One region of the Pseudoalteromonas sp. Of11M-6 genome, then DNA from elsewhere that is predicted to be linked to it. Evidence: predicted binding sites of a transcription regulator. Region 1 holds the regulator's gene; each other region holds the start of a gene.
The links. The regulator sigma-54, encoded in region 1, starts transcription at its own class of promoters, with help from an activator protein. The targets are predictions, from matches to a motif close to GTTGGCACGNNNNTNGNNT.

Region 1 (3,281 bases):
GATTTACCAGAGCCTGAGCGGCCACTGATAATGATAAGCTCGAGTCCTTTTTCGTCATCACTCATCAAGTTCACCTTGGATCACTGCATATAACTCATCATCACTTTTTGCTTGCCTAAGCATTTTGCAAAAAGACTTGTCTTTGAGTGTATCAGCAATCGCCGCTAAGGTCTTCAGGTGTTGTTGATTATCACCTTCAGGTACGATGAACGCGACAAAAATATCGACAGGCTGCTTATCTATGGCTTCAAACTGGATCCCTTGCTCGCTGACAAGCACCATTGCAAGGATTTTATCCAAACCTTCAAGTCGACCATGGGGAATGGCAATGCCTTTACCGATCCCTGTGCTGCCCAATTTCTCTCGCGCCATTAAGGCGTCCAAGATAGCATGCTGACTGGTATTTGGAATTTGGCTATGAGCCAGTTCGCTGATGTATTCTAAAATACGTTTTTTGCTATTAAAAAGGACCGCAGCTTTACTGCAGTCCTTGTTCACTAATTCACTTAATTTCATCTTAGTGTCGAGTGAGCTTCTCTTTGTGTTTAATAACTTGACGATCTAGCTTGTCGATAAGGCCATCAATTGCGGCATACATATCTTGATGCTCTGTTGATGCAAATAGCTCGCCGCCGTTTACGTGTAATGTTGCTTCTGCTTTTTGTACTAGTTTCTCGACATCAAGGATCACATGCACATTATTGATATGATCAAAGTGCCTTTCTAGCTTCGCAAACTTGTTGGTGACATAGTCTCTTAATGAGTCAGTAATTTCTACATGGCGACCAGTTAGATTTAGTTGCATAAGCATTTTTCCTTCTTGGGTTTTACGTCTTATATCAAGCTTTTACGCTGATTTGACGGTGGAATGGCTAGGGATTCACGATATTTTGCAATCGTACGTCTCGCTACCTTAATTCCTTGCTCAGCTAAGATATCTGCAATTTTGCTGTCACTCAATGGCTTCGCGGTATTCTCTGCAGCTATCAGCTTTTTGATAAGTGCTCTAATTGCTGTAGAAGAGCACTCACCTCCATTTTCCGTACTTACATGGCTAGAGAAGAAATACTTCAGCTCAAATATTCCCCGAGGTGTATGCATGTATTTTTGTGTTGTCACACGGGAAATTGTGGACTCATGCATCTCAACCATTTCAGCAACATCATTTAGCACCATAGGGCGCATTGCTTCGGGGCCATGTTCAAAGAATGCCTGTTGTTGTTGCACAATGCAATTGGTAACTTTTAATAAAGTATCATTTCGGCTTTCTAAGCTTTTAATAAACCACTTTGCTTCTTGTAAATGTGAGCGAATAAACTGACTATCCGTACTGGATTTCGCCGTTCTAGACATCGCAGCGTAATGGTCATTTACTCTTATTTTAGGCATAGCATCAGGATTTAGCTCTACGACCCAACGACCTTTTACTTTTTTCACCGATACGTCAGGGATCACATATTCAGGCTCTTCATGAATAATGCTTGCCGCAGGCTTTGGGTTAAGGCTATGTATTAACGTCATGACCTCTTTGAGATCGGCTTCTTTAAGGCGCGTTTTCTTAGCCAAAGTTCGATAGTCACGGCTGGCAAGCAAGTCGATATGCTCTGTCAGGATCATTTTTGTTTCGGCAATCCATGGGGTATCTGGGGCGAATTGGTTTAGCTGAATGCATAAGCATTCTTGTAAACTACGCGCTGCGATACCGACAGGGTCAAAAAGCTGAATGCGTTTGAGTACGGCTTCGACTTCATCTAGCTCAATAGGCTCTTCGCTATTCTCGTCATTAATGCTTTCTAAAATGTCTTCGCAAGACAGTGTTAGAATGCCTGACAGGTCGACCGCTTCAATAATCGCAATCGCAATAGCTCTATCTGTTGGACTAAATGGTGTCAGTTCGAGTTGCCACATGAGATAATCGTGGAGAGATTCAGAGGTTTCCCCTTGATAAACATTATCGTCATCGGGAAGTGGACCTGAGCTTGCAGCAGGCGCTGCACTCATATACTCGTCCCAAGTGACATCCATGGCAAGGTCATCGCTCACAGTGTCTTTGCTCATGGCGGTATCTGAGTCTATCTCATAGTCACTAACCTGCGTTTCATCGGCTGAATCTTGATTGTCGTCAGCACGGCTCTTTTCTTGGCTGTGTTGGTCAGCGTTTTCGCCGTCAGTATTATCACCTTCTTCCACTTCCAACAATGGATTGCTGTCTAATGCTTCTTGTATTTCTTGTTGCAGATCCAATGTACTAAGCTGCAGCAAGCGAATGGCTTGTTGCAGTTGCGGAGTCATTGTAAGTTGCTGCCCCATGCGCAGCTGTAATGATTGCCTCATGTATCTCTAACAATCCTTTTTAACAGTTATTAATACTACGTCTTAACTATAGCTTGAATTGTTCGCCTAGGTAGACATCTCTTACGGTTTGATCTGCCAAAACATGTTCTGGCGTGCCTGCAGCGATTAACTCACCATGTGAAACGATGTAGGCCTTTTCACATACGTCCAGTGTTTCTCTAACGTTATGATCGGTGATAAGCACACCGATACCACGGTTTTTTAGGTGCTCTATGATTGTCTTTATATCTAACACCGAAATAGGATCAACACCAGCAAAAGGTTCATCTAACAGGATAAACTTAGGGTTTGCGGCTAAAGCGCGAGCAATTTCGACTCGTCTTCTTTCGCCTCCCGACAATGCCATGCCCTGTGAGTCGCGAATGTGTTGAATATTAAACTCATCCAGTAACTCGTTTAGTTCAGCTTCTCTTTCAACTTTAGATAAGTCTTTTCGAGTTTCTAAAATCGCCATCAAATTTTGATAGACCGTGAGTTTTCTAAAGATTGAAGACTCTTGCGGTAGATAGCCAATACCAAGTCGTGCACGGCTGTGCATCGGTAACAAAGTGATATCTTCGTCATCAATCTGAATATAGCCTTTGTCGCTTGGTACTAACCCTACAATCATGTAGAACGTAGTGGTTTTACCTGCACCATTTGGTCCTAATAAGCCTACAATACTGCCAGCCTGAACACTTAAACCAACATTTTTGACGACCTGACGACCCTTATAACTCTTTGCTAGACCAGTTGCTTTGAGCTCGCTCATTAATTGTTACCTTCTTCCTGCGCTTTTTTCTCTTTAGCGTCTTTTTTGTCATCAACAGGAACAAGGATGGTTCTTACTCGAGAGTCTTCTTGGTCTGAGCGCTCAGCGCTGATCAATTGCTTTTCAATGTCATAGGTGATGACTTGAGCATTGATTTTTTGCCCAGTTTGATTGA
Region 2 (3,281 bases), on a different contig from region 1:
ACTCGATAGAGACGGCAGCTACGTCCATATCAGGGTCGATATTGTCTTCAAGTTCATAGCGAGTGTATTCTAACCGCATGTTAACGTTTTCATTGAGGTGAAACTCAACACCGGCACCATAGAGCCAGTCGCCACCCTCAAGGCTAGATGAAACTCGACCTACAGCTGGAATATCCGCGTAGATATCAGCATCCCACTCAAGCCAACCACCTTTTGCATACACTGAGAAATGTTCGTTTAGTGGAGCTGAAATACGTGTAGATAAAGAAATACCGTCTATTTCAGCAGAGTTGTCAATGTCACTTGCTTCGTCGAAGTTCTCATAGGCAAGTTCAAAACTCCAATATGGATTAATTTTTGTACCCACATACGCTTTTAGCATAGAAGAGTCGTCGTCGAATGAAGTGTCATTCTCACGATCTTCCCATTGGAAAGAGTATTGGCCATAGCCGATACCTGTGTAAATTTTATAATCATCTAGTCCAAAATCAGACTCCGCGTGAGCGGCTGTGGATGCAAGACCTAGAGAGGCAAGTAGCGCAGCAGCAATTGTTAATTGTTTCATCTTTACTCCTTAAATCAATATAAGTATGGGAGGGGGAAAGCCCCCTCAAATCAAAATTGGCTTATGATTTTGTGGTAACGCGAAGGTTATCTTTTACATCTCTAACGTCATTGGCGTTTTTCGCGATTTGCACAGCAAGTTTGCGCTCTGCTTCGCTACCTACATGACCGTTTAGTGTTACGACTAAACCTTCCACATCAACATCGATGTCAGTACCATCTACATCTGTGTCGAACAGATAGCGAGACTTAATTACTGTTGCGATTTTTGCGTCAGTAAAACCGCTATCGCTTTCGTAATTGCGCTCTTTTTTGCGCTCATCTGACATATCTACGATAGTCAGGTCGTTTTTCACTTCTTTTACGCCATCGATACCTAGTACCAGTTCTTCAGCTAGCTTTTTATCTACTGAGTGTTCAACTTTACCGGTTAGCACTACAACGCCGTTCTTTACATCAGTGTTAATGTCAAAGTTGTTCAGTTCACCGTTGAAAAGCAGTGTTGCTTCTGCTTTACCGTCTATCCAAGCGTCACTCGCTTCTTTTTCCCAAGAGTTATCAGCAGCAAATGCTGAAGCAGTAGTAAGTGAAGATACTAGTACAGTTGCAATTAATGTCTTTTTCATAATTAAACTCCTTTAATTTCGTAGTCGAATTATCTGTTGCAGCTGTTGTGCCAACCTTTAACTTATTGATAATTATGTGATTTATTTTTATTGAGTAAGTTTTAAGGAAGAATTTACCGAGAAGATGTGTAAATTAGTTTGTAATAATTACCTTTTCCATGAACGGCTAATTAATATCAATAGGAATGATTACTGCATTCTAGATTTGTCGAGTACTTAAATAGGAATATTTGATTATGAATTTAGAAAAATTCTGGACGTTAATTAATGATAAGTTAATCTCTTGGCTTGAATCCGGTGTGCAGTTACTACCGAATATGATCCTAGCCTTAATGATACTCATATTCTTCACTGTTTTGGCTAAAATATCTTCAATTTGGTTTTCAAAGGCAATTAAAAAAGCAATAAAGACAGAACAAGTGGCTTCACTTATTAGTTCCATATTTAAAGTCTCTATTATTGCCATTGGGATTTTCTTCGCTTTAGATATAGTAAAACTATCAGGTGCTGTAATGTCATTGTTGGCTGGGGCGGGGATCATTGGCCTTGCTATTGGCTTTGCATTCCAAGACATGACCGAGAACCTCATCGCTGGATTTGTGATGGGGGTCAGAAAACCTTTTATGGTCGGTGACATTATAAGAACCAAGGATTGCTTTGGCACGGTAAGCAAAATCAATTTGAGAAACACCTTAGTAGAAAACTTTTATGGCCAGCTGTCTTATATCCCCAACAAAATTCTCTTTAAGAATGAGTTACAAAACTACACTAAGCTTGGCAAGCGAAGAATAGAAGTACCAGTTGGTATCTCGTATGCGGACGACCCAGAGCAAGCCCGAGAGGTGATTGTTGAGGCAATTAACAAGCTTGATTTCGTAGTAAGCCAAAAAGAAACAGATGTCTATGCAGAGTCTTTTGGTGACAGCTCTATTAATCTATTAGTGTGGTTTTGGATAGATTACCCAGCAGATCCGGGCTTTATGGTGGTCAGGCACAAAGCAATTTGCACCATTAACCGTGTATTAGCTGATAACGATATCTTAATTCCTTTCCCAATTAGGACTATGGATTTCAATGCTAAAGGGAGCACAACCTTAAGTACGCAATTATCACAGGAATAATTTACATCTAGTTTGTAATATTTTCACCGGTCTGAAGGTGCTTAGATTAAAAAGCCTTATATAATAAAGGTTTATGGTTTGGCATTTAATCTGCATTAGTGAAAGGGACAGAAAATAATATTTGCAAAATGCACTTATTAAATATCGCAACGAAAGGAGTTATTTATGGCAGATTCAAATTACGACATGGGGCCGGTAAAAGAGCTCATCAAAGTATTAAATGGTGGTGTTGATTTTTACACTGAAGCTAAAAAGAAGCTAGATAATATCGAATTAAACCGCGTATTTGACCAAATGATTGTAGATAAAGCGCAAGCAATCTCGGATCTACAACCATTTGTTCTTATTGACGAAGGTGAAATTGAGACAGATTCAGCGCTTAGCATCGACATTCGTGAATCGTACACCAAGTTGGTTGGTATGGTGAGCACCGACAAAGAGCACACCTATATTTCTCAGCTAGAAGAAGTGGAAGACAAAGTGTTAAGCAAGCTTGATAAAGCATTAAGCAAAGATCTTCCACCTAAATGCAAGAGTGTATTACTGCAAATTCAAACCAGAATGCAAGCTTGTCACGATCAAATGAAGCAGTTGCAAGAGCTAACTGCCTAAGGAGAATGTTATGTTGAGTTGGGCTGTAATGTTTTTATTCCTAGCACTTGTCGCAGCCGTGCTAGGTTTCACTGGAATCGCTGGCGCTGCGGCAGGTATGGCGAAAATTCTATTCTTTGTGTTTATCGCCTTTATGATTATTTCGTTTATTTTTGGCAAAGCACGAGCTCCCAGGTAAAAGGGAATTAACGTACAAAAACGGTTTTAGGAGATAGATTATGAAATCAGCAATTACATTAGCAAAAGCATTTGGTTTTGTTTCAATTTTAGCACTTTTTGGTTGTAGCGAAGGTCCGGCGGAAGATGCTGGTGAGCGTTTCGATGAAACAGTTCAGGAAGTAGAAAATAGCGTGGAAGA
Region 3 (3,281 bases), on a different contig from region 1:
TCTAGCACTGAATATGGGTTGTCTTTCAAGCCGTAAGGTTGCAGTGGATATCCTTCGTCATCAATTTTTAATACTCTTGGGCCAGTATAGGCAATGTGCATCCACACGGAAGCCGAGCCCGGACCACCGTTAAATGAGATCAGCAGCGGACGTTTGCTCATATCTTTGATTTTTGTGCGCTTGTAGTAGGTGTAATGCAACGTTGCAACTGCGTCGCCGTTTTCATTCCACACCGGCTGCGTGCCTGTTGTCGCGGTGTAGTTAATACGTTCACCTTTTATTTCGGCTCTATGCTCAGTTGTTATTTTATGATCTATCTCAATTGCGCGGTTGTGCTCCTCAGCTATGCTTGGTGCTGAGAGTAGGGCACAACTCATGAGCAATAGTGGTAGTAGTTTTTTCATTGCTTCCTCGGTATTGCATTAGGTATGTCTGCATTAAAGAAGTATTTCATCTGAAATTCAAAGCCGTTGAGACAAACTCAACAAAAAAAACGGCAGGTTTGAAAAATAGGCTGTTGTAACCTCGTTTATCGAAAAGTAACGAATTTGAGCCGATTTGGTTTTTTTTAGTGCAAGATTCGCGTATATTTAATACTTAATTATGTAGTAATAAAGTATTTAGCCTCGTTAAATTCTTGTTTCACTGCGCTTCTCGTTGTACTTAAGAGATCTCAATCCATGCAAAGAATTTTAATTGTTGAAGACAGTAAAGTCGTACAACAGGTATTGCGACACCTTGCTGCTCAGCATCTAGATGTCGAAATCGATTTTGCTTGGTCCCTCAAGGAAAGTAAGGACTTCTTAGCACAGCACCAATATACATTGGCGCTGGTAGATTTAACGCTGCCCGATGCGATGGACGCAGAGGTCGTGCAGCTCACGCTTAGCCACAAAATACCCACCGTGGTGTTGACCTCAAAAATAGATGAATATAGCCGCCAGCAAATGCTTGAAATGGGTGTGGTGGATTATGTGATTAAAGATAACCGCGATTCATACCTATACGCGGTCAAGTTAGCATCTAGACTATTGAGAAACCAAGGTTGCAAGGCGCTGATCGCCGATGATTCTGTGATCAGTCGCGCGGTAATGAAGCAGATGCTTGAAAAGCAATTATTTACAGTGCTTGAGGCGCAAGATGGCGAACAGGCATTGGAGATGTTGCTATCTGACCATGAAATTAAGCTACTGCTGACGGACTTTGCGATGCCGACGATGGATGGCTTTGAGTTGGTAAAATCCGTTCGTAATAGTCGTGGACGAGATGAGTTGGCGATTATTGGTCTGTCTGGCGCAGGAAGTCATGGCTTGTCAGCAAAGTTTATCAAATACGGCGCCAATGACTTTTTGGCAAAACCTTTTATGAGTGAAGAGTTTCATTGTCGTATCATGCAGACGATGGAACAGCTCAATTTGATCGCAGAAATCAAAGAATATGCGCATCGAGACTATTTAACAGGGCTTTATAACCGCCGCTATTTTTGTCAGCAAGCAGAGCGTTTAATCAAGAACAAACCGAGCCAGCATATATTGGCATTGTTAGACCTCGATCACTTTAAGTCTATTAATGATCAATATGGTCATGAAAGCGGTGATGATGTACTTAAACAAGTTGCTGATTTACTGCGTAGTGCATTTGGTCACTACATTGTCGCACGTATTGGTGGGGAAGAGTTTGCTTTGCTTATTCCAAGCTCAGATATGAAGATGGCAAAGCACATGCTAGAAGACTTTAGAGAGCGCCTTGCACAGCAAGCATTCAAAATTCCTGAGGGTAAGCATTATTGCACCATCAGTATTGGCCTCGCGGCTTGCCAATCAAAGAGTTTAAGCGAAGTAATGCGCAAGGCAGATAAGGCGCTCTACAAAGCGAAGGACAAACAACGAAATTGCGTTATCGCGCATTAGCTTTTCGTTATTTGGGTGTTTATGCACCAATTCAGTTCAGACTTAATATCAATGCACCTGGATGGTGCATTTTTTATGCGTGAAATTCCACCTCTCACTTTAATTCATTGTTAATTAAGGAATAAAAAATTTGGCATAAAGGTTGGATTACTGCATACAACAGGATCAACTGTCCTAAGGGGACTCAGCATGAAAATGATAAGTGCAATAATAAAACCATTTAAGCTTGATGAGGTACGTGAAGCGTTAGCCGATCTAGGGATTGAAGGTATGACGGTTGTTGACGTTAAAGGGTTTGGACGTCAGCGCGGTCATACCGAACTGTATCGCGGTGCAGAATATCAAGTCGATTTCATTCCAAAAATAAAAATAGAAATTGCGACGTTAAGCGAAAACGCCGAGCGCGTTGTGGAAACGGTTACAAAGGCTGCGTTCACTGGAAAAATTGGTGACGGAAAAATCTTTGTTTACGACTTAGACCAAGTTGTTCGGATCCGTACCGGCGAACTTGATGAAGAAGCCATTTAAGGGGAGCCGAACAATGGAAAATACAATAATAGAACTAAAATTTTCATTAAATACCTTTTACTTTTTGATCTCTGGTGTCTTAGTTATGTGGATGGCTGCCGGATTCGCTATGCTTGAAGCGGGATTAGTACGCTCAAAAAATACCACTGAAATCCTTACCAAGAACGTCGCACTGTACGCCATTGCTTGTACTATGTATTTGCTTATTGGTTACAACATCATGTATGTCGATAATGCCGAAGGTGGGGTTTTACCAAGTCTCGGTGCGCTCATTGGCAGTGCTGCTGATGATGCCGACCATGCACTGCAATCCGACTTTTTCTTCCAAGTGGTATTTGTTGCAACGGCTATGTCAATTGTCTCTGGCGCTGTTGCCGAGCGTATGAAATTGTGGGCGTTTTTAGCATTTTGTGTGGTGTTAACTGGTTTTATCTACCCGTTAGAAGGCTATTGGACGTGGGGCGGTGGTTTCTTATCTGAGCTTGGCTTTGTTGACTTTGCCGGTTCAGCCATTGTGCATGGTGCCGGTGCTGCTGCGGCACTAGCGGGTGTTCTGTTACTTGGTGCGCGCAAAGGAAAATATGGCAAAAATGGTGAGATTTACCCAATTCCTGGTTCCAACATGCCACTAGCTACACTAGGCACCTTTATTTTGTGGATGGGATGGTTTGGCTTTAACGGTGGCTCTCAACTGTTCCTTGCCGACAAAGAAAATGCCATCGCGGTCAGCCAAATCATGCTAAATACCAATGCGGCGGCGGCGGCAGGTGCGGTTGCTGCACTGTTGGTGTGTAAATTAATGTGGGGCAAGGCGGATTTAACTATGGTACTTAATGGTGCGCT

Region 2: MHN32_RS18545 (BON domain-containing protein) is a predicted target of sigma-54. The motif match lies at 1,227-1,245, and genes of this name have one in related genera.
Region 3: MHN32_RS06005 (P-II family nitrogen regulator) is a predicted target of sigma-54. The motif match lies at 2,040-2,058, and genes of this name have one in related genera.

The regions. Positions count from the first base shown of each region.
Region 1 is NZ_JAKRFW010000001.1:218,883-222,163, reverse strand. Features, by position in the region: gene rapZ (RNase adapter RapZ) at 1-65, opposite strand, end outside; gene ptsN (PTS IIA-like nitrogen regulatory protein PtsN) at 58-516, opposite strand; gene hpf (ribosome hibernation promoting factor) at 518-805, opposite strand; gene MHN32_RS01010 (RNA polymerase factor sigma-54) at 835-2,334, opposite strand; gene lptB (LPS export ABC transporter ATP-binding protein) at 2,381-3,106, opposite strand; gene lptA (lipopolysaccharide transport periplasmic protein LptA) at 3,106-3,281, opposite strand, start outside.
Region 2 is NZ_JAKRFW010000045.1:11,023-14,303, reverse strand. Features, by position in the region: gene MHN32_RS18550 (outer membrane beta-barrel protein) at 1-565, opposite strand, end outside; gene MHN32_RS18545 (BON domain-containing protein) at 627-1,190, opposite strand; gene MHN32_RS18540 (mechanosensitive ion channel family protein) at 1,427-2,311, shown strand; gene MHN32_RS18535 (PA2169 family four-helix-bundle protein) at 2,477-2,923, shown strand; gene MHN32_RS18530 (DUF1328 domain-containing protein) at 2,934-3,101, shown strand; gene MHN32_RS18525 (hypothetical protein) at 3,142-3,281, shown strand, end outside.
Region 3 is NZ_JAKRFW010000008.1:125,810-129,090, forward strand. Features, by position in the region: gene MHN32_RS05995 (carboxypeptidase) at 1-404, opposite strand, end outside; gene MHN32_RS06000 (diguanylate cyclase) at 681-1,910, shown strand; gene MHN32_RS06005 (P-II family nitrogen regulator) at 2,100-2,438, shown strand; gene MHN32_RS06010 (ammonium transporter) at 2,452-3,281, shown strand, end outside.